Regions from separate parts of the Micromonospora kangleipakensis genome, predicted to be linked through region 3. Evidence: riboswitches for the same ligand, from Rfam matches in the RefSeq annotation. Region 3 holds a riboswitch; each other region holds the start of a gene.
The links. Region 3 has a riboswitch for cyclic di-AMP ahead of EV384_RS14860 (C39 family peptidase). Riboswitches for the same ligand answer to the same signal wherever they lie in the genome.

Region 1 (5,781 bases), 3.3 Mb from region 3:
GCAGGTGCAGCTCGGGGTGGTCGGCCGGCTGGTCGACGGTCACGGTGAGCCGGGGCGTCGGCGCGAAGACCATCACGTGTCCGCTCATCCGCCGTACCCGTCCATCCGCGCCACCTCCTCGTCCCGCCGGGCGTCCGGATTCCCCGCCGGCCCCGCGTCATGCCGAGGCGTTGCCAGCCCGCCCGCCGTACGGGACGATCGGGCGGACCGCCGACGGCGAGGGGGACGGTGTGCTCAGCCGCGACACGTTCAGCTACACCGTGCAGGCCCGGTGTTCCCGGGCCGAGGCGGTCGCGCTCCTCGGCGACCTGACCCGCCAGGGCGAGCTGCACCCGCTGATCGTCGGCGTGCGCCGGCTGCCGCCCCGCCCGGGCGCGCTGGCCAGCTACGCGATCACCGACCGGCTGGCGGTCGGGCCGCTGCGCTTCCCGGTCACCTACCAGGCCGACGTGCTGATCGCCACCGAGGACGAGGTGGTGACGGTGGCCCGGCAGCGCCCGGCCACCACCGTGCGCAACCACACCCGGCTGCGGGACGAGCCGGGCGGCGTGACGCGGATCGACGTCGAGATCACCCTCGCCGCGCCGGCGCCCCTGTTCGGGTACGCCTTCCGGCAGGCCCGGGCGGCCCACCTCGGGCTCGCCAGCCGGCTCGGCGCGGTGCTGGACCGCGGTCCGGACGCGCCAGCCGCCAGCTGACCGGTGTCCGGTCAGGACCGGGGCGCGACGGCCACCGGGCGGCGGCGGGCCGGGGTGGCGGGGCGTAGCCGGCCCCACGGCTTGTACGTGGAGAGCACGGTGGCCACCAGCAGCAGCGTGCTGGAGATGGCCGGGGCGACGACCAGGTCCACCCGGTAGTGGGTGGAGGCGGCGGCGCCCAGCTCGCCGAGCTGCCGGATCCGGGGCGTCAGCAGCAGCAGGACCAGACCGAGCAGCACCGTGGTGAGCACGAACTTGACCAGCACCCAGCGCCAGCGCAGCAGCCCCCACGGGGTGAGCAGGGAACTCGCCACCCCGACCAGCCAGACCACCACGCTCAGCGGTGCGAAGAGGTACGTGACGACGAGCCCCGCGGTGGGGTAGACCACCGCGGGGTCGGCGCCGCGCAGCCCGGCGACGCCCAGGGTGAGCAGCACCAGGTCCGCGCCGAGCCAGCCCAGCGAGGTGACCAGGTGCAGGGTCAGCAGGGCCTTGCGGACGGCGGGGGAGAGTCGGCTCATGCCGTCGATGCTGGTCCGGCGGGCCGGTCGCGTCGTGGGGCCGGGGGCGACATTCCGCGTACGTCGACGGGCGTAGCGGGGGTGACCCGTCCGGCGACGGATCACCCCCTCGGCTCAGTAGACCGACAGGTGCACGTGGTTGGTGTGGTCGCTGGACGGGTCGCCGTTGCCGCCGCTGTACGACTTCCAGCCGCTGCTCGGCAGCCAGATCTGCTTGAACCAGATCACGTAGAGCACGGCCAGCGCGTCGGAGTTGCGGACGAAGTAGGCCGCCAGGTTGTTGCCGTACGTCCGGTCGCCGCCGCTGGCGACCCCGCCGAAGCCGTCGGACTGCGCGGCGAAGTCGCACGCCCGGCCCTTGGGGTGCTCGCCCGACCCGCTGGGTCGGTAACAGGAGACGTACCGGGTGAACCCGGCCGACTTGGCCTCGTTGAGCGCGTGCAGCGTGCGCGGGGTGATGCAGCCGTCGGCCGGGGTGGGGTCGTTGACGCTGCACGACTCGGGCGGCCAGGAGCCGTCGGCGTTGCGCGGTGCCGGGTCGGCGTTCGCGGTGGAGGTGCCCCGGACCGTGCCGCCACTGTCGCGGGCGCTCTCGGCGCGGTCGTTCGCCACCTCCAGCGCGCGTTCGGCCTGCTGCTTGCGCTTGGCCATCACCGCGACCTGCTTGCGCTGTTCCTGGATCTCGGCGTTCAGCGCCGTCCGGGTCGATGTCGCCCGGTCCCGGGTCTCGATCAGGTCGCGCAGCGCCCGGTCCTCGTGGGCGGCGACCTGGCCCAGCGCGGCGGCGCGGTCCATGAAGCCTTCCGGGCTGTCGCTGGCGAGCAGCGCCGCCGCGGTGCCGAGCCGTCCGGTCCGGTACGCGACCCCGGCGATCTCGCCGACCTTGGTGTCGCGGACGCTCAGCTCGGCGTTGATCGTGGTGAGCTGGTTGGTGAGCTGCTGCTGCCGACCGACCGAGCGGGCCAGCGCCGTCTTCGCCTCCAGCCAGCCCTTGCTGGCCGCGTCGAGCTGGGCGCGCAGGGCCGGGGTGCCGCCCTCGTCGTCGTCGCCGGGGGCGGCGGCGAGCAGGCCGGCCGGGGGCGCCGCCCCGGCGGGGCCGACCGGCGCGGTCGCGAGGCCGAGCGCGAGCGTCGCCACGAGCAGGGCCGCCAACCGGGCGGCCGTCCGTTTCACAGGTGCCACTGCTGGCATTCAGGGTTTCCTTCCGTCAGCCGCCGACCGGGTTAGCTGACGGGTTCGGGACGGAAGATCCCTACCGCTGGCGCGGATGCACCCCACGAACATGGTTCCCCGGTTCGCCGCAGGCGGCGATTAGGCGGCGGCCACCGCAGGCGCCGGAGGGCGCCGCCTGGCGGAGGCCGGGGCCGAGCCTACCGGTGGTGCCCCGGCCCGGCCCGGTGAGCTACGGGCACGAACGAGGGCAAAACCGGCACAGGTGCACAATACCCGCACTGATTTAAGTTTGCCCTAATTACCACTCGACTGCACCACAGGCCCCGGCTGACGCTCCGGGCTCGATCTGCAACGTGGCGTGATCGATCCGGAAGTCCTCGTGCAGGGCGGCCCGAGCGGCGGCCAGCACTTCGCCCACCTCGGCGCCCGGGCACATGGTCAGGTGCGCGGAGGCCACATCCATCCCCGAGGTCAGCGTCCAGACGTGCAGGTCGTGCACCTCCGCCACGCCGGGCACCGCGGCCAGCCGGTCGTGCACCGCGGTCACCTGGAGGTGCTCCGGGGCGGCCTGCACCAGGATGCGCACCGCGGCGCGCCCCAGCCGCCAGGTGCGGGGCAGGATGAACAGCCCGATCGCGACGGCGACGAGAGGGTCCGCCCACCACCAGTCGGTGAGCGCGATGACCAGCGCGGCGCCGATCACCCCGAGCGAGCCGAGCAGGTCGCCCAGCACCTCCAGGTACGCCCCGCGCAGGTTGATGCTCTCCTCCGCCCCGCTGCGCAGCAGGGCGAAGGCGGCGATGTTGGCCAGCAGGCCGAGCACCGCCACCGCGAGCATGGGACCGGCCAGCACCTCCGGCGGCTCGCCGAACCGGCGTACCGCCTCGACCAGCACGTAGACCGCGACCGCGCCGAGCAGCACCGCGTTGGCCAGGGCGGCCAGCACCTCCAGCCGGTAGAGCCCGAAGGTGCGCTGCGGGTCGGTGTCGGCGCGTCGGGTGGCGGTGATCGCGGCGAGGGCCATGCCGATGCCCAGCACGTCGGTGAACATGTGCCCGGCGTCCGAGAGCAGGGCCAGCGAGCCGGTGCCGAACGCGGTGACCGCCTCGACCAGCATCAGGGCGGCGAGCAGCCCGAACGCGGCCCAGAGTCGACCCCGGTGGCGGTAGGCGGCGTTGGTCACCGCCCCGCTGTGGTCATGACCTGCGCCCACGCCCACACCCTTTCGCCCTCGCCCCGGCCGGGCCCAATCTATGTTCACATCGCTATGTATGCAAGTGAAAGGCCGGCGTCCGCCCGCTCGCGGTCGAAGCCCTGCTCAGCCCAGCGCGTCGAGGGTGGTGAGCCGCTGCGTGGCCCGGGAGAGCGCCACGTAGAGGGTCCGTACGCCCGAGCCCGGATCCGCCCGGATCTCGCTCGGCGCGACCAGTACGACCCCGTCGTACTCCATGCCCTTGGCCTGCAGGCTCGTCACCACCTGGAGCCGGGAGCCGCCCAGGTCGCCGAGCCAGCCGGCCACCTCGTCCCGGCGCGGCACCGGGGTGATCACCCCGACCGTCCCCTCGACCTCGGCCAGCAGGATCCCGGCCGCCTCGACGGCGGCCGCCGCCAGCTCGGCGGCTGGCACGGTCCGCTCGACCGGCTCGATGCCGGTGGAGCGCACCGCGGTGGGCAGCGGCAGGTCCGGGTAGAGCCGGCGGATCTCCGCCGCCGCCACCGCGAAGATCTCCGCCGAGTTGCGGTAGTTGGTGGTCAGCGTGAACTGGTGCCGGCGGCGTCGCCCCAGCGCCTGGTCCCGGGCCCGGGTCAGCTCCTCCGGATCGCCGGTCCAGGCGGTCTGCGCCGGGTCGCCCACCACCGTCCAGGAGGCCAGCCGGCCGCGCCGACCGATCATGCGCCACTGCATCGGCGAGACGTCCTGCGCCTCGTCGACCACCACGTGCGCGTACTCCCGGTAGTCCTCCGGCCGTTCCCGGGCCGCGGCCCGGGCGGCCCGCTGCCGATCGGCGAAGGTGCTCAGCTCGCGGACCCCGCCGGCGAGCTGGAACGGGTCGCGCTTCGCCTTCGCCGGCCGCACCGGCTTGCCGAGCAGCGCGTCCAGCTCGTCCAGCAGCGCGATGTCCGCGATGGTCAGCCCCGCGGTGTCCAGGCTCCGGTACGCCTCCGTCAGCAGCCGGATCTCCGCCCCGGAGAGGATGCCGCCGGCGTACCGGCGCAGCCGCTCCGGACGGGCCAGCCAGCCGAGCACGTGCCGGGGATGCAGCCGCGGCCACCAGGCCTTAAGGAACTCCCGGAACTCCGGCCGGTCGATGATCTCGTCCTCGAACGCGCGCTGCTCCGGCAGCCGGCCGACCCGCAGCTGGCGGGCCTGGGCGTAGAGCGCCGCAAGGACGCCGTCGAAGCCGGCCCGGCGCACCTCGTTGCGGCGCGCGCCCCGCAGCAGCGCCCGCTCCTGGATGCCGTCCAGCTCCCGGCGCTCCAGCCGGAGCAGCTCGCCCCGGTAGAGCAGCCGCAGCTCGGCCGGCGAGTCCGGCGCCGTGTCCCGGACCGCGCGCTCTAGCACCCGGCGCATCCGCAGCGACCCCTTCACCGCCGCCACCTCGGGCGGGTCGGTCCGGGTCGCCGACATGCCCGGGAAGAGCGAGCCGAGCGAGTGCAGGGTGGCCGTCTCCTCGCCGAGCGAGGGCAGCACCGAGGCGATGTACGCCACGAAGACGCTCGACGGGCCGACGACCAGGATGCCGCCGCCGGCGTACCGGCTGCGGTCCGAGTAGAGCAGATAAGCCGCCCGGTGCAGCGCCACCGCCGTCTTGCCGGTGCCCGGGCCGCCGGAGACGATCGTGACGCCCGAGCCGGGGGAGCGGATCGCCTCGTCCTGCTCCCGCTGGATGGTCGCCACGATGTCCCGCATGCCCCGGCCGGTGGCCCGGGACAGGGTGGCGAGGAGCGCCCCGTCGCCGACCACCGCCAGGTCCGCCGGCGCCGAGGCCGGGTCGAGCAGGTCGTCCTCGATCCGGGTCACCTTCTCGGCCGAGGACTGGATGGTGCGTCGCCGCACCACGCCCATCGGCTCCGCCGGGGTGGCCTGGTAGAAAGCCGCGGCGGCGGGCGCCCGCCAGTCGACCACCAGGGTCTCGGCGTGTTCGCCGCGCACCCCTAGCCGCCCGACGTGCAGCACCTGGCGGGTCCGCAGGTCGAGCCGGCCGAAGACCAGCCCCTCGTGCTCGGCGTCCAGCGCGTGTCGGCGCCGCGCGGCGTGGAAGACCATCGCGTCCCGCTCGACCAGCGCCCCGAAGTTGCCCACCCGGGCCAGCCGGTAGCCCTCCCGCTCGGCGTCGGCGGCCGACCGGCGCAGCTCCGCCAGCCGGGCGTACACCCGGTCGAGATGC
Region 2 (5,781 bases), 2.2 Mb from region 3:
TACCAGGTGCCGTGGCCGGCGAAGCCCTCGTGCTCGATGCCGATGGACTTGGCGTTGACGTACCAGTTGCCGGCGTGCCAGCCGACGTCCTTCGCCTTGATGTGCTGGGCCACGTAGCCGTCCACCGAGCGCAGCGTGTAGTGCCAGCCCAGGTAGGTCTTGGTCTGCACCAGCTTCACGCTCGGGCCGAAGTAGCCCTCGGTGTCGTGGATGACGATGTACTCGATCTTCTGCTGGGCCGGCCGGTCGCCGAGGTCGTGGTTGCCGTAGTCGCCCGGGTTCGGGCCGTACTTCTCGTACGGCGCGGGGATCCACTCACAGGCCAGGCGGACCGGGCATTCCAGGCCGTCGGGCCGCTCGGCGCGGCGCAGCCCGAGCCGGTGCAGCCCGGACTCGTCGGGGGTCACCTCCCGGGCGGCGAGGGTGACCCGCTGGCCGTCGTCGGTGGTCCGGGCGGCACCGACGCTGATCTGGTCGTACACCTCGTCGGCGAAGGCCGCCGCGGCGTCCTCGGTGTCCGCGCCGGAGTACCGGGCCACCGCGCCGTACCAGGCCGCCGGGTCGCTGCCGGCGCCGACCGGCGCGGCCAGTTCCCGCTGGTACGACGCGAGCAGCGCCGCCCCGCCGCGGATGTTGGCGGTGGCGTCGGTGCGCAACGTCTCCTCGGGTACGCCGGTGAGCGCGGCGGCGGCGTCGAGGGTCTGCAGGGACGCCCGTGGCAGCAGGTCCCCGGTCGGCTCGGCCGCCACGGTGGAATCGACGACCAGGGGCCGGGACTCGTCGCCCCGGGGGTCCTCGTTCTCGTCGACGTGCGAGCCGGAGGGCGTGGCGGCGACCTGGTCGGCGTCGGTCAGGTGCATCGGCCCGTAGCCGCCGCTGGTGCTGGGCTGGCCGGGGTGGGTGTCCCAGCGGGACTCCAGGTACGACACGCCGAGCAGGACGCTCTCCGGCACGCCGTATTCGGCCGCGGCCGCGGCGTACTGCTGCTGACGGTCGGTGGGTTCGGTCGGTCCGGCGGTGAGGGGTTCCGCGGCGACCGGTCCGGTGGAGAGGAGCGCGGTGGCCGCCGCCATGGCGGCGGCGAGCAGGATCCGGCCGCGTGGCGGCGAGGGTGGGCGGTGCATGGAACCTCCCGGTCAGGTGGGGGTAACTGCGTGCTCACCCTCGCCCCGGAGGCAGTCTCGGGTCAATACTTACCTGTAAACGATGTTCGATGAAAGTTTTCTTCAGCCGGTTCTCGCCGGATCCGAACTTCGGGTACGGAGTGTCACGGCGTCGCGGGTTGCGGATCAATAACAGCCATCTCTACTCTGGTCAATCGTCGGCCGGTGTGTGCACCGTCCAACCCGGGTGGTGACGGTCCGACACCGCCGAGTCGCCTCCGGGCGAGCCGGGGACCCAGGTAACCGGGGTGAATCCGCAGCACTGCGGTAGGGCGGCTCCCTTCCCGTCCGAACCCGTCAGCTAACCCGGTAGGCGGTCAGCGAAGAAGGAGTACGGAAGCCCGGTGGCACACCATGCCCCGCGGCGACCGTCGGTCCGGTCGGTCGACCGGATGACGGCTGCGCCGCGTCCACGCTGGTCCCGCTTCACCACCGCACTCGCCGCCCTGGCCGGCACCGCCGTCATCCTGACCGGCGGCGCCACGGCGGCCCACGCCGAACCGACGGTCGCCGAGATCGAGCGCCAGATCGACCAGGACTGGAACAAGCTCGAACCGATCATCGAGCAGCACAACGCCACTCGCCAGGACCTAGCCGTCAAGCGGAAGCAGGCGGCGGCCCTGGCCAAGCAGATCACCCCGTTGCAGCTCCAGGTCGACCTCGCCATGGGCCAGGTCGGCGGTCTCGCCGCCGACGCGTACAAGGGCGACAACCTGTCGACCGTGAACGCGCTGCTGGGCAGCCGGTCGCCGAGCGACGTGGTCGCCGGCCTCGAACTGCTTGACCGCTTCGCCCACCGTCAGCAGCAGCAGGTGCGCAACGTCGTCGTACTCCGCGACCAGCTGGCCGCCAAGAAGAAGCCGCTGGACGAGATGGTCGCCCAGCTGACCCGGACCGAGGCCCAGCTCGCGGCGAAGAAGAAGCAGATCAACGCCGAGATCGCCCGCCTCGACAAGCTCCGGCTGAAGGTCTACGGCAGCGGCGGCGGCGGTCCGCTGCGGCCCGCGCCCTGTCCGTCCGGCTATCCGGGCGGCCCCGCCGGAATCGCGGTCAAGTTCGCCTGCGCCCAGATCGGCAAGATCTACGTCTGGGGCGCCGCCGGCCCGGACCACTACGACTGCTCCGGCCTGACCATGGCCGCCTGGGCCAAGGCCGGCGTCTCGCTGCCGCACAACGCCCGCCAGCAGCACGACGTCACCCGCCGGGTGAGCCGGAGCGAGCTGCGCGCCGGGGACCTCGTCTTCTACTACAGCGACCTGCACCACGTCGCCATGTACGTCGGCGGCGGCTGGGTGGTGCACGCCTCCCAGTCCGGCAAGCCGATCACGATGAAACGCGTCGACGACGGCCAGATCAACAGCTACGGCCGACCGGGCTGATCCACCGGAAGGGGCTCCCGCGTGGCGGGGGCCCCCTTCCGCCGTCAGCGGATCGGCCAGGTGCGCCAGAGATGCCATGCGGGCTTGGCTGTCACTGGTGGCGGTGGTCATCGTGCCTCTCACCTGCGGCGGGAGTGGTGAGGCGTGGGGGACATCGGTGGCCGGTCGCGAACCTGTGACGGCCTGGAGACGGCCTGGCGGTCGCGGAAACCGAACGCCAGGCCTGCTCCGCTGACCGGAATCGAAGCGCACTGTCAGCTTGGGCAAGATCGGCTCGAAGGGTCGCGTTCCGCCTGTTCGTCGCGCTCTCAGGTGGTGGGGTTGACTGTGGCGTGTCGACGTAGAAGCCGGCGCGCAGTCGCACGAGATAACCCCGGCGACGTCGGTGGTCATTTCCGCAATGATGGCCGACATGGACGTAGACGAGGTCGAGGTTGTCGTCGCCCATAACGAGCGCGCGACCCTGCGCGTCGGCGACGTGTTCGTGAAGATCGACGCTGATCAGACCCGCACCGACGTCGAGGTCGAGGCGATGGCGATGGCGCCGGTCCCAACCCCGGAGATCCTGTGGCGGAAGCCGCCCGTACTCGCGCTCGCCGCTCTCCCGGGGACGGCACTCGGCCACCTCGGCGAGCCATCTACCGCTTCGTCGGCCGCGTGGGCCGCGGCGGGTGCCGCCGCCCGGATGCTGCACGACGCGCCGCTGCCGCCATGGCCCGGTCGGAGCCTCGACGAGCTCGCATCGCGCCTCGCCGATGAGTGCGAGTGGCTCGTCGCCAACGACGTCCTTCCCGCCGACGTGGTCACACGCAACCGCCGGCTCGCCGAGACTGCGCTCCGGCCGTGGACACCGGTGTTCATCCACGGCGACCTGCAGGTCGACCACGTCTTCGTCGCCGGTGACGAGGTCACCGGCGTCGTCGACTGGTCCGAGGCGTCCCAGGGCGACGCGCTCTTCGACCTCGCCGTCCTCACGCTCGGACACAAGGAGCACCTTGGCGACGTCGTCGCCGGCTACGGCACCGACGTCGACCGCGACCTCATCCGCGCATGGTGGTCGTTGCGATGCCTGACTAACGTACGCTGGCTGGCCGAGCACGGCTACGGCTCGCCGGACGAGTTCCCCGAGGTCGCCGTGCTGCGATCCCGGCCGTAAGGCTGCAATAGCCCGCCTGCTACGAGTGCCCGTTCTGCCGCGATCGCCGGGCCATCTCCCGAAACCCGTCGTCTTCCCGGCCGCCGAGGTCATGGTCCTGGTGAACATGAGGTGGTGGCCGAACACCCGCGGACATATCGGGTTGGGGCACCGCCCCGATGTGCCGTTGGAGGACAGGGCGAACGTTGCCTGACGCGGCAGGAGACGCTCCAACCACGCTCGCGGTCGTTGTCATGTTCGCGTGGGTCGCCTACCGCATGGTGCGGCCGAGAACTCGCATCAATCGAATACGCAGTCCTACCGGTCCCGTAGATGGCCCGGCCGGTCCTCTGATCCGTAGCCTCGGCGGCGTCGTGTCCGCTGTCACCTCATGGAATCGGCAGGCCCCAGCTCACCGGCCGACCCGGCCGATGCCGGCCGGAGGTCGCCAGCAGGCCGAGGCCGGACCGGTGCGGCCCGCTTGCGGGCCGCCTTGATCTGATGGAGCGGAATTCGGCAACGCGCGGACAGCGCGGCGTGTCCCGTCACGGGACATGCTTGACAGTGGCGTCCCACCAGATGCTAGACATGATCGAGAAACTCGCTTGCAGGACCTCCGCTTGTCGGCGGCATGGTTCCAGAGCGGCCGAGGAGGTTGTCGAGCGTGGCAGAGCCGAATCAGCTCGATGTGGCCCGCCGTCGCTTTCCTGTGGGTGACCACGTCACGGGTCAAGTCATCCGCATACCGAGGCCTGGCGCCATCGGGCTGCTTGTGGACCTGGGCCAAGAGCCGGAGGGCTTCGTTGACGTCCTGGCCTTGCCGCACGATCCGGTCGACTGGCCTTCGCTGGGCACAGTGATGAGGTTCGAGGTTCTCCAGCACAGGCCAGGTCAGGTCGGGCTACTGCCTCTCGACGCGTCGTTCCGCTCAGGGACCTACCTGCCCACCAGCCTGAGCCACGACGAGTGGCTGTCCATCAAAATGCGCTTCCCGGTCGGCTCCGCGATCACCGGGACCGTCACTCACGTTTTCACCTCCAACAGGGAGTACGTGGTGCGGTTCGAAGACTGCTCGTCGGCCCTGGAATGGAGCCGCGGGGCCCCAACGGTTGGCGCCACCGGCAGGTACACGATTGCCCGGCATCTAGATCACACTCGACGGGTCATGCTTACGCCGGCCGACTCAACCCCCCATTGATCTAGACCGGCCGGTCAAATATGTGGTGGGACGGATCCGTCAAACATGTGGTGGGACCCGACAGCGGACAGCACGGCGTGTCCTCCGTCGACTGATGCGCGACATTCGTCCGCCAGCTGATCTGCGACACCTCGGCGCGCTGATCGCGGCTGAGCGGAAGCGCGGGCTGCACGTTGCGGTCGTGGCGGGGGTGCGCACCGGACGGTCACCATTCGGTTGGGTCAGCTCAGGCGAGCCATTCGTTGATGGTGGTGAAGTCCGTGGCGGTGAGGCCGTGGCGGGGGTCGACACGGTGCAGCAGCGCAGCTACCGGATGGTGGGCCGACACCCACGCACGGTCGGCTTCCGTGATCTCGTCATCGATCCAGACGAAGCAGCGACCGGCCGCCCGTTCGACGAGGTCACGGGTCTTCCAGTGCAGCCCGCTGTCATGCTGATCGGCCCTGTCGGACCACGTTACGAGCGGAAGCTGCGGCAGTCCGAGCAGCGGCCCGATCACCTCGTTCGCCTCGGCCATCCAACTCGTGGCCCACACCAGGTCACACCGTAGCGCCAGCAGCCGCGGTCCGTCGTCCGGGTCGAGCCGGGTGAGCAGCGGATTGGCGAACTCGATCGGACCCACCGCCATCTCTCGGTGTGGACGGCCAGCCGGGCGAGATCCGAACGGAATCAGCGGCCCATCGACATCAAGGAAGAGCAACGGACGCTCGACGGCACCCGGCATGGTCGAACCCTATCGACCGGCCTCTGCTGTCGACGCGCACGTAGCGGCACGACGGTGCCCGCGCACAGCGGCAGATCAGAATGCCCGACGCACTTGATCACCCGCGCCTGCGGTCTGGCCGGCGCGCGTTCAGCTGCTGTTTGCTGCGGCGTAGAGCACGTACCACAGCGCCGCACTCAGGG
Region 3 (5,781 bases):
GCGGCTGGTGGGGCCCCCTCGCCGTGCTCGGCTTCCTGCTGGTGAACCTGGTGCTCGCCGGCGCCCTGCACCGGTACGTCGAGACGCCGATGATGCGCCGGCTGGGACCGCCCCGCCGGGCCCGCGCGCGGACCGCCCCGGCCGCCGCCGTGCCGGGCCAGGTCGGACCCGCCGCCGCCCGCGCCGGGCAGGCCAGACCGATCGAGTACGCCGGGCGGCGCGACCCGGCCTGAGCCGACCGGCGGGCGAGGCGCCGGTGACTCGTCTTCGTCACCAGCTCGCCGGGCCTGTCGTGGTGCTGGCGTGGATGCGCTGCCGCGCTGTGTCCACCCTGGTCGGTGCCGCGATCCGGAGCGGGGCGACACGCCCGGCGGCGATGCGGCGGGGTGCCGTCGGCGGTAGCGTGGGACCGTGCTCCCGGTCGCGCTCACCTGTCCCATGTGGTGGGTGGCGCGCTGGACCGCCCGCATGCTGGCCAGTCTCGCCGTCGTGGTCGCCTGCTCGCTCGGCGCCGCCACCCTGCCCGTCGGGGCGGCCGCCGCCGCCCAGGCGGCCCCGGTCGAGGCGTTCACCCCCGCCGCCCCGGAAGCCTCCCGGTCGGCGGCCGCACCGGCCCTCCGCGTCGGGGCCCGCGCCGTTCCCGAGCCCGATGACCAGTCCGGGGCCGCGGGCCCCGCCCTGATCGGCGCAGCCGCACTCGACCCGGGCCGGGTCACGAACGGCTCTGCTGTCCTCGACGCGGGCCGCGTAATGCCTGGAGCGACCGCCGACCGGGGGCGTGCCGTGCGGGGGTCGGTCGGCGCGGCCGGTGGCGACCTCGTGGCCGGGACGGGCCAGCAGGCCCAGCCGGTCGGCGTCGGCTCCCCGGCGGCAGCTCCGCGGGCCGTGATCGTCGCGGCCGCCGCGGACCGCGCCCCGGGCGGGACCGTCCCGGCGGCCCTCGGCTCCCGGGCCCCGCCCGCCCGCTGACCCTCCGCGGACCACGCCCGCAGCCGCTCTCCACCGAACCTCACCCCCGCACCCCGCCCGACGGCGGCCCGGTGGCGCCCGTTCCGGTCGCGCCCCGCCGCACCGGGGCGTGCGGACCTCTCCTCCGCCACATCGCTCCCGTGAGGTGCCGATCATGCAGACCGTTCTCTACCAGTTCCTGATCGAGGTTCCGCAGGCCGCCGCCATCTGGTCGGCCCTGCTCCTGCTCGCCCTGGCCGTGCTCGCCGTGCTGGTCGCCCGCCCGGAGCGGGACGCACCGTCCGACGCCGAGCCGGTCCCCGACCCGGCCGCCGAGGAGGCGGCCCGCCTCGCCGATCTGCGGCGGTACGCCGACGAGGTGGCGGTGGCCGCCGCCGGGGCCGCGCAGACCGCGCGCCGACGGCGGGAGCAGTGGCTGCGCGCCCACGACGAGGTCGACGGGGCCTGGCGGGCGTACGACGAGGCGGAGAGCGCCGCCCGTCGGCTCGCCGGCGCCGCCGTGCTGCCCGCGCCGCGTACCCCGCGGACGCCGACGGAGTACGCCGCCCGGGAACGGTGGCTGCGCCACGCCGCGATGGCGGCGCACTGGCGGGGCGACCTGTCGGCGCGGCAGCTCGCCGACGTCCTCGCGCACCGGAACGGGTGGGACCCGCGCCGGCACCCGGCCGAGCAGGAGATCGTCCTCGCCCGGGTGGTCCGCGACGGCCGGCTGGCCGGCTACCGCGCGGCGACCGAGCGGGAGCAGCGGGCCTGGGGGGACGCGGAGCTGGCCGCCGAGGCGGCCCGGGCGCTGGCCGTGGAGGCGTACGCCGCCGCGGCGGCGCTGCGCCCCGGCCCGGTCCCGGGACGCCGCGCGGAGGCGCCCACCCAGACCCTCGCCCCGGTGGCGACCGGCGCCGCCCCGGCCCGGCCGGCGCGCTGGCGCCCGGCGCGGGTTGGCTGAATTGTGACCTGAATTCGGTGAGCCTGGTCACGCGAATCGGGAAACGGTCATCGGGGTCAGTCGGGGTGATCGAGCACCGCAATTTCCGGCCGCTCGCCACCCGATGTCCGATTGTCGCCCGGCGGTTCCCTCATAACTGCTCGTCCCATTGAGTGACGTCAGTGACGGGCTGTTCCGGTCACAGTAATGGTGACCGAGGTTTACGCAGCTAGGAGCGCTTGGCAGGGCGGGTACCCGCCGGTAGTGTCATCGCGTCCGGTGCGGTTTCCGATCGCAAGAGGCGACGCCGCGCCGACCCGCTCAATCGTGATCTCACGAACCGGGGACCCAGTGCACGTCCGGGGTGAATCCGCGAGCCACGGCTCGCGGTAGGGCGATCTTCCCGCCCGAATCCGTCAGCTAACCCGGTAGGCGGTGTCGGAAGGAGTTCCATCCTCGTGCAACCTGATCCCACCCCTCGTTCGTCCCCCCGCCTCCACGGCGCCGCGGTGCCGTCGCTCGCCTGACCGGTGAGCCGATTCCGGTATCCGCCCTGCCGCCCGGTTGACCCGGGCGCGCCCCCCGTTTCCGCGGCCACCCCCGCCCACGACCTGTCATCGCGCGTGAACTCCGCGCGTCGGGCCGGCGTGCGCCGCTCCCGCCCCGTGGAGGACCAACGTGAAGCACACCCTGAAGCGGCAGCTGCGGCGCCTCGCCACCGAGCGCCCGTACCAGATCGTCGCCGGCTCCGCCGCCGCCCTCGTGCTGGCCTCCGGCACCGGCGCCCTGCTCACCGGCACCGGCGACGCGCCGGTCCGCCAGGAGACCGCCGCCGCCGTCGCGGAGCTGGCCCCGCGCCTCGGCGACGTGGCCACCCGCAGCCAGGAGCGGATCGCCGCCGTCCCGTCGACCTCGCCCAGCGCCAAGCCGTCGCCGAAGGCGACCTCGGCGAAGCCGGACCCGGACCTGACCCGCAAGGCGGCGCCGAAGCCGCCGTCGACCAAGGTCCTGGACTACAACTACGAGGCGCAGCTCTACTACTACAACTGCGGCCCGGCCGCGGTCCGGAACGCGCTCAGCGCGACCGGCATCGAGACGACCCAGGACGCGCTGGCCGGCCCGCTCGGCACCACCGAGATGGGCACCAACTCGGCCGAGGACACCACCCGAGGGCTGAACCAGATGGTCAAGGGCAACCCGTACCGGACGCACATGATCCCGGGCGCGGCCACCCCCGCACAGATGGACCAGCTGCAGGCCGACGTGGTGAAGGCGATCACCGACGGGCGGGGCGTCGTCGCCAACATCGCGGGCGACGCCACCGACACCGACGGCGGTTGGCACTCCTTCCCGGGCGGCCACTACATCGCCGTGGTCGGCTACAAGAACGACGGCCGGACCGTGCGGATCGCCGACTCGGCGAACCCGGCATACCCGGCGTACTGGGTCACCACCATCGACCTGGCGAACTGGATGTCCACCCGCGGCTACTCCGCCTGATCCACTCCGCGTCACCCGTCGGGCACCGGCTCTCTGAGCCGGTGCCCGACGTCGTATGCCCGACGCACCGGGCCGCCGCCGGCTCTCGCGCCTGGTGTCCGACCGGTGGCACACTGCGCCGTATGGGCGACGAGACGGGTACCCGCCAGCTGCTGCTGCTGCACGGCCTGGGCGCCACCGGCGAGGTGTGGCTGCCCTGGGCGCCGCTGCTGGAGCGCCGCTGGGCGGGGCGCTGGCTCGCCCCCGACCTGGCCGGGCACGGTTGGTCGCCGCCGCTACCGGCGTACACCTTCGCGGCGCTGGCCCAACGGGTGGTGGCGGGCCTTGGGCCGGTCGCCGACCGGCTGGGGCCGCGGGACCGCCTCGTGGTGCTCGGGCACTCGCTCGGCGGGGTGGTGGCGTTGGCGCTGGCCGCGCGGCAGCTCGGCCTGCCCGTCGACGCGGTGGTCGGGCTCGGCATCAAGGCGGTCTGGTCACCCGCCGAGCTGGACAAGGCCCGGGAGTTGGCCGAGCGGCCGGTCACCTGGTTAGCCAGCCGGGACGAGGCCGCCCGCCGTTACCTGCGCGTCTCCGGCCTCGCCGGCCTCTTCGCCCCGGACCATCCGGTGGTCGACGCCGGGCTGCGCCGGGAGGACGGCCGCTGGCGGCTGGCGATGGACCCGGCCGCGTTCGGGGTGGGGGAGCCGAAGCTGGCGGCCCTGCTCGCGGCGACCGACGTGCCGGTGTTGCTCGCCCGGGGCGAGCAGGATCCGATGGTGACCGATGCCCAGCTCAAGGAGTTCGGCGTCCCGGTGGCCACCCTGCCCGGCCTCGGGCACAACGCCCACGTCGAGGACCCGGAGGCCGTCCTGGCCCTCCTCGACCCGTACCACTGACCCGCGGGCCGGTAGGGGGCTCGCCGCGGTGGTTTGATCTGATCATGATGCAGCCCGTCCGCCGCGCGGCCTATCGGCTCTACGCCCGCCGTCTCCGCGCCCAGTTGGCCCACACGTCGCTGCCGCGCCACGTCGCGATGGTGATGGACGGGAACCGCCGGTGGGCCAGGCAGATGGGCTTCGACGACCCCGGGCTGGGCCACCGGTACGGCGCGGAGCACATCCACGAGGTGCTGGGCTGGTGTGCCGAGCTGGGTATCCGCCACGTCAGCCTGTTCGTCGCCTCCGTCGACAACATGCGCAAACGAGCCTCCGACGAGGTGGCGAACCTGATGCGGATGATCGAGGACGTCGTGGCGGAGCCACTCCTGCGTCCGGCCAACCCGTGGCAGCTCCACCTGGCCGGCCGCGCGGACGTGCTGCCCGACTCGACCCGCCACGCCCTGAAGCTCGCCGAGGACGCCACCCGTGAGCGGGCCACCGACTTCCACCTCACCGTCGCCATCGGCTACGACGGCCGCGAGGAGATCGTCAATGCCGTTCGTGCCCTGCTGGAGGACGAGGCGAGAGCGGGCGCCACCCTCGACGACGTCGCGCAACGCCTCACCGCCGACGCCATCGCGGCGCGTCTGTACACCGGCGGCCAGCCCGACCCCGATCTGGTCATCCGCACGAGTGGCGAACGCCGGATGTCCGGGTTCCTGCTCTGGCAGGCCGCCTACTCCGAGCTGTACTTCTGTGACGTGTACTGGCCCGGCTTCCGGAAGATCGATTTCCTCCGCGCCCTGCGCTCCTACTCCGCTCGCGGTCGACGGTTCGGAGCGTGACGACCCCGACGGGCGCCGTCGGACCTTGCCCCTGAGTGGTCAGGGCGTGGGGGAGAGGCGTGACCCGTCCTGGGCGACGGCGTCGGCGGTCCGGGGCGCCGGCGGGTTCCAGTCCGGTTCGAGCTGCCGGCGGGCGGCGTCGAGGAACGCCTCCGCGTACGAGTCGGCCGGGAAGTCGCCGAGGTAGCGGCTCCGGGTGGTCGACCGGTCGGCCGCCTTCGGGTCGGTGTCGAGCAGCTGCGTCAGCACCTCGTCCACGTTGGACATGTCCCGGCGCAGCACGTAACCGGAGCCGGCCAGCGGGAACCGCTCGACGAAGTGCTCGCCGTCGACGCCCATGTCGGTGACCGCGTACGGCTTGCCGGAGTAGAGGTAGTCCGAGATGACCCCGGAGACGTCCGAGACCAGCGCGTCGGAGCGGTTGACGCACTCGGTCAGGGTCAGCTCGCGGGCGGCCGCCGCGCCCCACAGGTGCGCCCGGCCCGTCCGGGCCTGGTCGGCGGCGAGCAGCTCCGTCAGCCGGGCGAGCTGCCGGGCCGAGGTCGGGTTCTGCGAGGTGTACGGGTGGGCCCGCAGGATCACCGTGGCGCCCCGGTCGAGCAGCCGGCGGATCACCGCCTCGGCCACCGGCAGCGAGCAGTAGTTGGCGTCGGCGTGGTGCCCGGTCCAGGTGGGGGTGTAGAGGACC
Region 4 (5,781 bases), 960 kb from region 3:
GGGCCACGTCTCGGCCTGCCCATGGACACCCCCATGCCGAACGGCGCCCGAAGTCGGTTCGCGACGAGCTGCTGGTGCGCCGCCGGACGGAGCGGATCGAGCCGCCGGTGGCCGGGCGGATCGACCGGATCGTGCGCTCCGCGCTGCACCGGGTCGAGCAGGCGCTGACCGTCCGGGTCGTGGACCGGTTGCTCGTCGATGTCGACAGCCGGCTGCGGGCTCTGGTCGCGGCAGAGGTGCCGGGCGACGACGCCGGGGATTCCGTGTATCGCGGACGTATCAAAAATTCCATACGCCACCGCAACGGCCCTCCGTTTCTAATGGGGGCATGAACCACAGCGCATCCCTGTCAGCACCGCCTCGCCGCACGCGCAGGATCGTGCTTGTCAGCCTGGCGATCCTGGGCGTGGCGAGCGTCGCGTTCGCCGTGCGGCGACCGCTCATGATGTCCGCTCCGAGGTGCATGGCCGGGCGGTGGCACGGATGCGTCGATACGTTCAACGGTGTGCTGCTCATGATGCTGGTTGCGCTGCCGTTGGCCGCTCTGGTGGTGTGGGCTCTGGCTCGCCTGCGGCGTGCCGCTGGCGTCACATCGGCGTGGCGGATGTCGCTGGCCGAGGTCGGCATGGTCTACGGGACGGTGCCGTTCGTATGGATGACCATGATGTCGGGCCCGGGGGCCGGCATCGTCCCCGGTCGGGTGAGCCTGGTCCCGCTGCGGGACCTGGTCACGATGGGGCCGGTCGGGATCGTCGGCAACCTGCTGATCTTCGCGGCGCTGGGGTTCTTCGCTCCGATGCGTTTCGCGGCGCTGGCGTCCGTGCCGCGGATCCTGGCGCTCGGGGCAGGCTGCTCGGTCCTGGTCGAAACCGCACAGTACGTCCTGCGGCTGGACCGGGTGTCCTCCGTGGATGACGTACTGGTCAACGCCGCCGGCGCCGTGCTGGCCGCGCTGGCGTCGCGCCACTGGTGGCGCACTACGGCGGAGGTGCCTTCGGACCAGCCTCGCCCCGCGCTGGCACCGGCAGACTGAGTCGCGTGTCCGGTGTGCATAGGTCGGCGATATTTTGTGCTGACAATAGGCTTCAGGCATGCGCGTACTGATCGTGGAGGACGAGCCCTACCTGGCCGAAGCCGTCCGTGACGGTCTGCGGCTGGAGGCGATTGCCGCCGACATCGCCGGCGACGGCGACTCCGCCTTGGAACTGCTCAGCGTCAACTCCTACGACCTCGCGGTCCTCGACCGCGACATTCCCGGCCCCTCCGGCGACGAGGTCGCCCGGCGCATCGTCGCCTCCGGCAGCGGCATCCCGATCCTCATGCTCACCGCTGCCGACCGGATCGACGACAAGGCTTCCGGGTTCGAGCTCGGCGCCGACGACTACCTCACCAAACCGTTCGAGCTGCGGGAACTCGTCCTGCGGCTGAGGGCGCTCGACCGCAGACGCGCGTACGCCCGGCCCCCGGTCCGCGAGATCGCGGGCCTGCGGCTCGACCCCTTCCGCCGGGAGGTCTTCCGCGACGAACGCTACGTCGCACTCACCCGCAAACAGTTCGCCGTGCTGGAAGTCCTCGTCGCCGCCGAGGGCGGGATCGTCAGCGCCGAAGAGTTGCTGGAACGAGCCTGGGACGAGAACGTCAACCCCCTCACCAACGCCGTGCGCATCACCGTCTCCGCACTGCGCAAACGGCTCGGCGAACCGTGGATCATCGCCACCGTGCCCGGCGTCGGCTACCGGATCGACACGGGTATGAACACCATCGCCCCTGGCAGGGACACCACCGCCCCCGGCAGTACGCATGCATAGACGCCCAGGGCTCAGCGCCCGACTGAAACTCACCCTCAGCTACGCCGGGTTCCTCGCCGTCGCCGGCGCCCTCCTGCTCGCCGTGGTGTGGGGGTTCCTGCTGCGCTACGTACCCGACACCTCCCAGGGCCTTCTCGGGATCTCGCCCAACCGCTACCTTCTTGTGCACACCTTCGCCCCCGCCGCGGCCGTAGCGATGGTCTTCCTGCTCATGTTCGGGCTCGTCGGGGGATGGATCCTCGCCGGCCGGATGCTCGCACCACTCACACAGATCACGGATGCGGCACGGATGGCCGGGAGGGGGTCGCTGTCCCACCGGATCCGTATGAAGGGCCGCCAGGACGAATTCCGTGAGCTCTCCGACGCGTTCGACTCGATGCTCGAACAACTCGAGTCCCACGTCGCCGAGCAGCAGAGGTTCGCCGCGAACGCCTCCCACGAACTGCGCACCCCGCTGGCGATCTCGCGGACGCTCCTCGACGTCGCCCGCCAGGACCCCACGCGGGACCGGGACGAACTCATCGAACGCCTGCACACCGTCAATCAGCGGGCGATCGATCTCACCGAGGCCCTCCTGCTGCTCAGCCGCGGCGACCGCGGAAACTTCACTTGCGAGAGCGTCGACCTCTCCCTCATCGCCGAAGAAGCCGCCGAAACGCTGCTTCCCCTCGCCGAACAGCGCCGGATCACGCTGGACGTCACCGGCGGGGCGGCCCGGACCAGCGGCTCCGCCGAGCTCCTGTTGCGGATGGTGACGAACCTTGTCCAGAACGCCATCGTCCACAACCTCCCCGCCGACGGCACCGTAACGGTCCACACCGAGGCGCACGGCGACACAAGCGTGCTGCGGCTCGGGAACACGGGTCGCCGGCTCCCACCGGAACTGGTACCGACCCTCACCGAACCCTTCCAGCGCGGAACGGAACGCGTACGCACCGACGAACACCCCGGCGTCGGCCTCGGCCTGGCCATCGTGCACAGCATCGTCCGCGCCCACGACGGGACCCTCGACCTCGTCCCCAGCCCCAACGGCGGTCTTTTCGTCACGGTCCGGCTGCCCAGCACGCCCTAGGCATCGTCCCCGATCGGGCTGCCAGCGGATCTGCCAGCGGGCGTCCGGCTCGCGCAGACAGGCGGCCCAGAATCGGGAGCCGGGCAGGGCGGCCCAGCCTGCCGGCGCGTAGCGGGACAGGACCCGGCGTCGAGGGCGGCCGGGGCGCCGAGCGCTGCCGCCATCCACCGGGCGGGGATCTGGTTGCGCTGTGCCAGGCGCAACAACCACCCGTCGACCGCTTCACCGTCATGGATGCCGACCGACATCCACGGCGACATGACCTTGAGAAAGCGTCATCGAGGTTGAGAACCTACAGCGGCTCGGGACCGGACGGTCACCCGGGGCGGCGAGCACCGCTGTAAGACATATTCGCCAGCTGGGCCATTCGGACCACGTCCCCGGTATGCGGGGCGTGGACGATCAGTCCATTGCCGACGTAGATACCCATGTGATGGTGATCGGAATAGAAGAAGACGAGGTCACCCGTGCGAAGGTTTGCTCTGCTCACCGCCACACCCGCGGTCCATTGAGAGCCTGTGTAATGGTCCAGCTGCACCCCGGCGGAAGCCCACGCGTACTGGGTCAGGCCGGAGCAGTCGAACGAGTCCGGACCGTTGGCCGCCCACACGTACGGCTTGCCGATCTGCTTGCACGCGGTCTTCGCCGCGACGCCGCCGCTTCCCGTGATGGGGACGGCGGGACACTGCCCACCGATGAACAGCGAACTGGTCGACGTGATGGGCGAGGTGCTGCTCGCGGTGGCGGCTGTCTGCGCGGCGGCTGCGGCTCTGGCCGCCGCGGCGTCCGCGGCCGCCTTGGCCGCTGCGGCCGCCTCCGTGGCGGCGATCTGTCGGTGTAGCGCATCCAGCCGCTTGATCTCGGCGTCGATGGCCTTCTTGCGAGCCGCCAACTGGGCCTGCTGGCGCTGCTGTATCGCGATCAGCGCGTCAACCTTCTCCTTGTCGGCGTCGTAGCTCGCCTGCTGGGCCGACAGCCGGGTGATCTGTCGCTGCTCCGAATCTGCCACCCGATTCACGAGCGCGAGCTGATCTCCCAACGCTGCCGGCGACGAGCCGCGGGACAGCAGGGCGTTGAATGTGGAAAGCGACCTTTCCTGCTTGTAGTACCCCGCCAGAATCTCCTGGACCCGGGTCCTGCTGGCCTCCACCGACTTGCCGAGTGGCTCGATCCTCCGGCTCAGTTCGGCCGATCTCCGCTGGTTCGCGGCCAGGTCCGACCGGACCTTGTTGTATTGCTCGATGACGGGTTCGAGCTTTTGCCACGCCGCGTCGATCTGCTGCTGTACATCGGCGGCGGACGGTGCCGCATGGGCGGGGGCCGCCGGCCCGACGGCCACCATGGCCGCCGCCGCGGCCGCGGCCGCGGCCGCGAGGATTCTGGTGAGCAGACGCGATCCGGCAGGCCGGGTGCGCACGGGTGACAACGGCCTCGGCTCCTTCCACTCGAGGCCGACGCACCGCACGGTGCACCGACCTCGACCGCCTACCGGGTTAGCTGACGGGTTCGGGCGTGGAAGGCGCCCTACCGCTGATGCGGATTCACCCCGAAACCTGCGGTGGTTCCCCGGCTCGCCTGGCGACGCCAGTGACGTCCAGCGACTCGGCGGTGGCCGTCCCGGGGCACTCCAGGTGGAGACCGACATCCGGAACGGACGCTGACCAACATTAGTGAGGACGGCCAGAAGAAATCAACGAGCCGGTGACGCCAATTCGCTGCGCTGTCAAGCGGGCACATTGGGTGCCGGAATTATGCGTACGTAAGGTTCCGCTAATCGGATTCTTAATCTCCCCTAATCTTGACCTTCAACCTGCGCGCTATTTTTCTTCGGCAACCCTCAGGTGACGCTTAACCGTTTTCCCAACGTCATGGCGGCTCCAGCCGACGTTGCGACAGCCCGGGCCGCCTCTGCCGGTAGGGTCGGCCGTCATGCGGATGGTCTACACCTCAGCACCGGACCACGTGTTCATTCCCGCCCGCCAGCGGCTGCTGCGACGCTTCGGCCGTTGGGCGCGGCGGCACCACCAGCCGGTCGACGAGTTCGTCCTCGAGTCGCTGCTCGACTACCGCTGGGCCGACGGTGACGGCCTGCTCGGGCGGTGGCAGCCCGAGGACCTGGAAGAGGCGCTGCTCGACTGGTTTCCCCGCCAGGTGACGCTGTCGCCGGAGCAGTGGGCCGCCGTCACTCCGACCGTACGCGTGTTCGTCGACTTCCTCTTCGACCAGGACCTCGCCGACCGACGCTGCGCCGACCGGCACCTGCTGCACGTCGCCCTGGACAAGCTCGCCGCGCCGTTCGCCGACGCGATGGCGGACCAGAGCCGGTACGGGCTGGCGAAGTTCTGGGCCACCCGGATGCTCCACGAGGGGGTCGACCCGACCGATCAGGTGGCCGCCGAGCGGTTCATCGCCGACCTGCACGCCGGCCGGATCGCCGTCGACGAGAACCTGCTGCACCAGGTGATGGCCAACCATCTGCTCGGCGAGGATCCCGACCGGCACCCGCCAATGCCGCTGGTGGCCGTGCCCGACGACGACACCCTGCGCGGACTGGCCGCCGAGTCCCTCGTCGTACTCCGGCTGCAGGAACTCGTGCGGTGGCTCGGTGACGGGCGGACCCTCACCACCACCGGTCGCCTGCGGCTGGCCGACGCGCGGGAACTCGTCGCGCTGCTGGAAACCGGCGACGTCATTGACCCCGTGATCGGCGACCGGGTCTTCAAGACCCGCACCAGCGACGAGCTGTACGGGCTCACCGTGCTCGTCGCCTGGGCCCGGGCGGCCCGCGTCGTACGGATGGTGAAGGGGCGGCTGGTGCCGGTCAAGAGCGCGGCGAAGGTGCTGGCAGACCCGCTCGCCCTGGCCCGGCGGGCCTTCAGCGGACTGTTCGAGCTCGGCGAG

Region 1: another riboswitch for cyclic di-AMP. It lies ahead of EV384_RS30630 (coiled-coil domain-containing protein); the one in region 3 lies ahead of EV384_RS14860 (C39 family peptidase).
Region 2: another riboswitch for cyclic di-AMP. It lies ahead of EV384_RS04375 (C40 family peptidase); the one in region 3 lies ahead of EV384_RS14860 (C39 family peptidase).
Region 4: another riboswitch for cyclic di-AMP. It lies ahead of EV384_RS10335 (C40 family peptidase); the one in region 3 lies ahead of EV384_RS14860 (C39 family peptidase).

The regions. Positions count from the first base shown of each region.
Region 1 covers NZ_SHLD01000001.1:6,436,275-6,442,055, reverse strand. The annotation lists gene EV384_RS30645 (1-phosphofructokinase family hexose kinase) at 1-88, opposite strand, end outside; gene EV384_RS30640 (SRPBCC family protein) at 171-698, shown strand; gene EV384_RS30635 (hypothetical protein) at 710-1,219, opposite strand; gene EV384_RS30630 (coiled-coil domain-containing protein) at 1,334-2,410, opposite strand; cyclic di-AMP (ydaO/yuaA leader) riboswitch at 2,416-2,547, opposite strand; gene EV384_RS30625 (cation diffusion facilitator family transporter) at 2,691-3,605, opposite strand; gene EV384_RS30620 (HelD family protein) at 3,711-5,781, opposite strand, start outside.
Region 2 covers NZ_SHLD01000001.1:905,044-910,824, forward strand. The annotation lists gene EV384_RS35780 (N-acetylmuramoyl-L-alanine amidase) at 1-1,124, opposite strand, end outside; cyclic di-AMP (ydaO/yuaA leader) riboswitch at 1,359-1,494, shown strand; gene EV384_RS04375 (C40 family peptidase) at 1,556-2,542, shown strand; gene EV384_RS04380 (phosphotransferase family protein) at 2,955-3,698, shown strand; gene EV384_RS04385 (hypothetical protein) at 4,342-4,875, shown strand; gene EV384_RS04390 (HAD domain-containing protein) at 5,102-5,599, opposite strand; gene EV384_RS04395 (hypothetical protein) at 5,729-5,781, opposite strand, start outside.
Region 3 covers NZ_SHLD01000001.1:3,086,394-3,092,174, forward strand. The annotation lists gene EV384_RS14845 (acyltransferase family protein) at 1-233, shown strand, start outside; gene EV384_RS34805 (hypothetical protein) at 412-969, shown strand; gene EV384_RS14855 (hypothetical protein) at 1,121-1,912, shown strand; cyclic di-AMP (ydaO/yuaA leader) riboswitch at 2,200-2,341, shown strand; gene EV384_RS14860 (C39 family peptidase) at 2,570-3,391, shown strand; gene EV384_RS14865 (alpha/beta fold hydrolase) at 3,514-4,266, shown strand; gene uppS (polyprenyl diphosphate synthase) at 4,311-5,093, shown strand; gene EV384_RS14875 (CDP-glycerol glycerophosphotransferase family protein) at 5,133-5,781, opposite strand, start outside.
Region 4 covers NZ_SHLD01000001.1:2,121,710-2,127,490, forward strand. The annotation lists gene EV384_RS10315 (hypothetical protein) at 75-332, shown strand; gene EV384_RS10320 (VanZ family protein) at 329-1,033, shown strand; gene EV384_RS10325 (response regulator transcription factor) at 1,092-1,808, shown strand; gene EV384_RS10330 (sensor histidine kinase) at 1,801-2,880, shown strand; gene EV384_RS10335 (C40 family peptidase) at 3,197-4,297, opposite strand; cyclic di-AMP (ydaO/yuaA leader) riboswitch at 4,348-4,498, opposite strand; gene EV384_RS10340 (hypothetical protein) at 4,810-5,781, shown strand, end outside.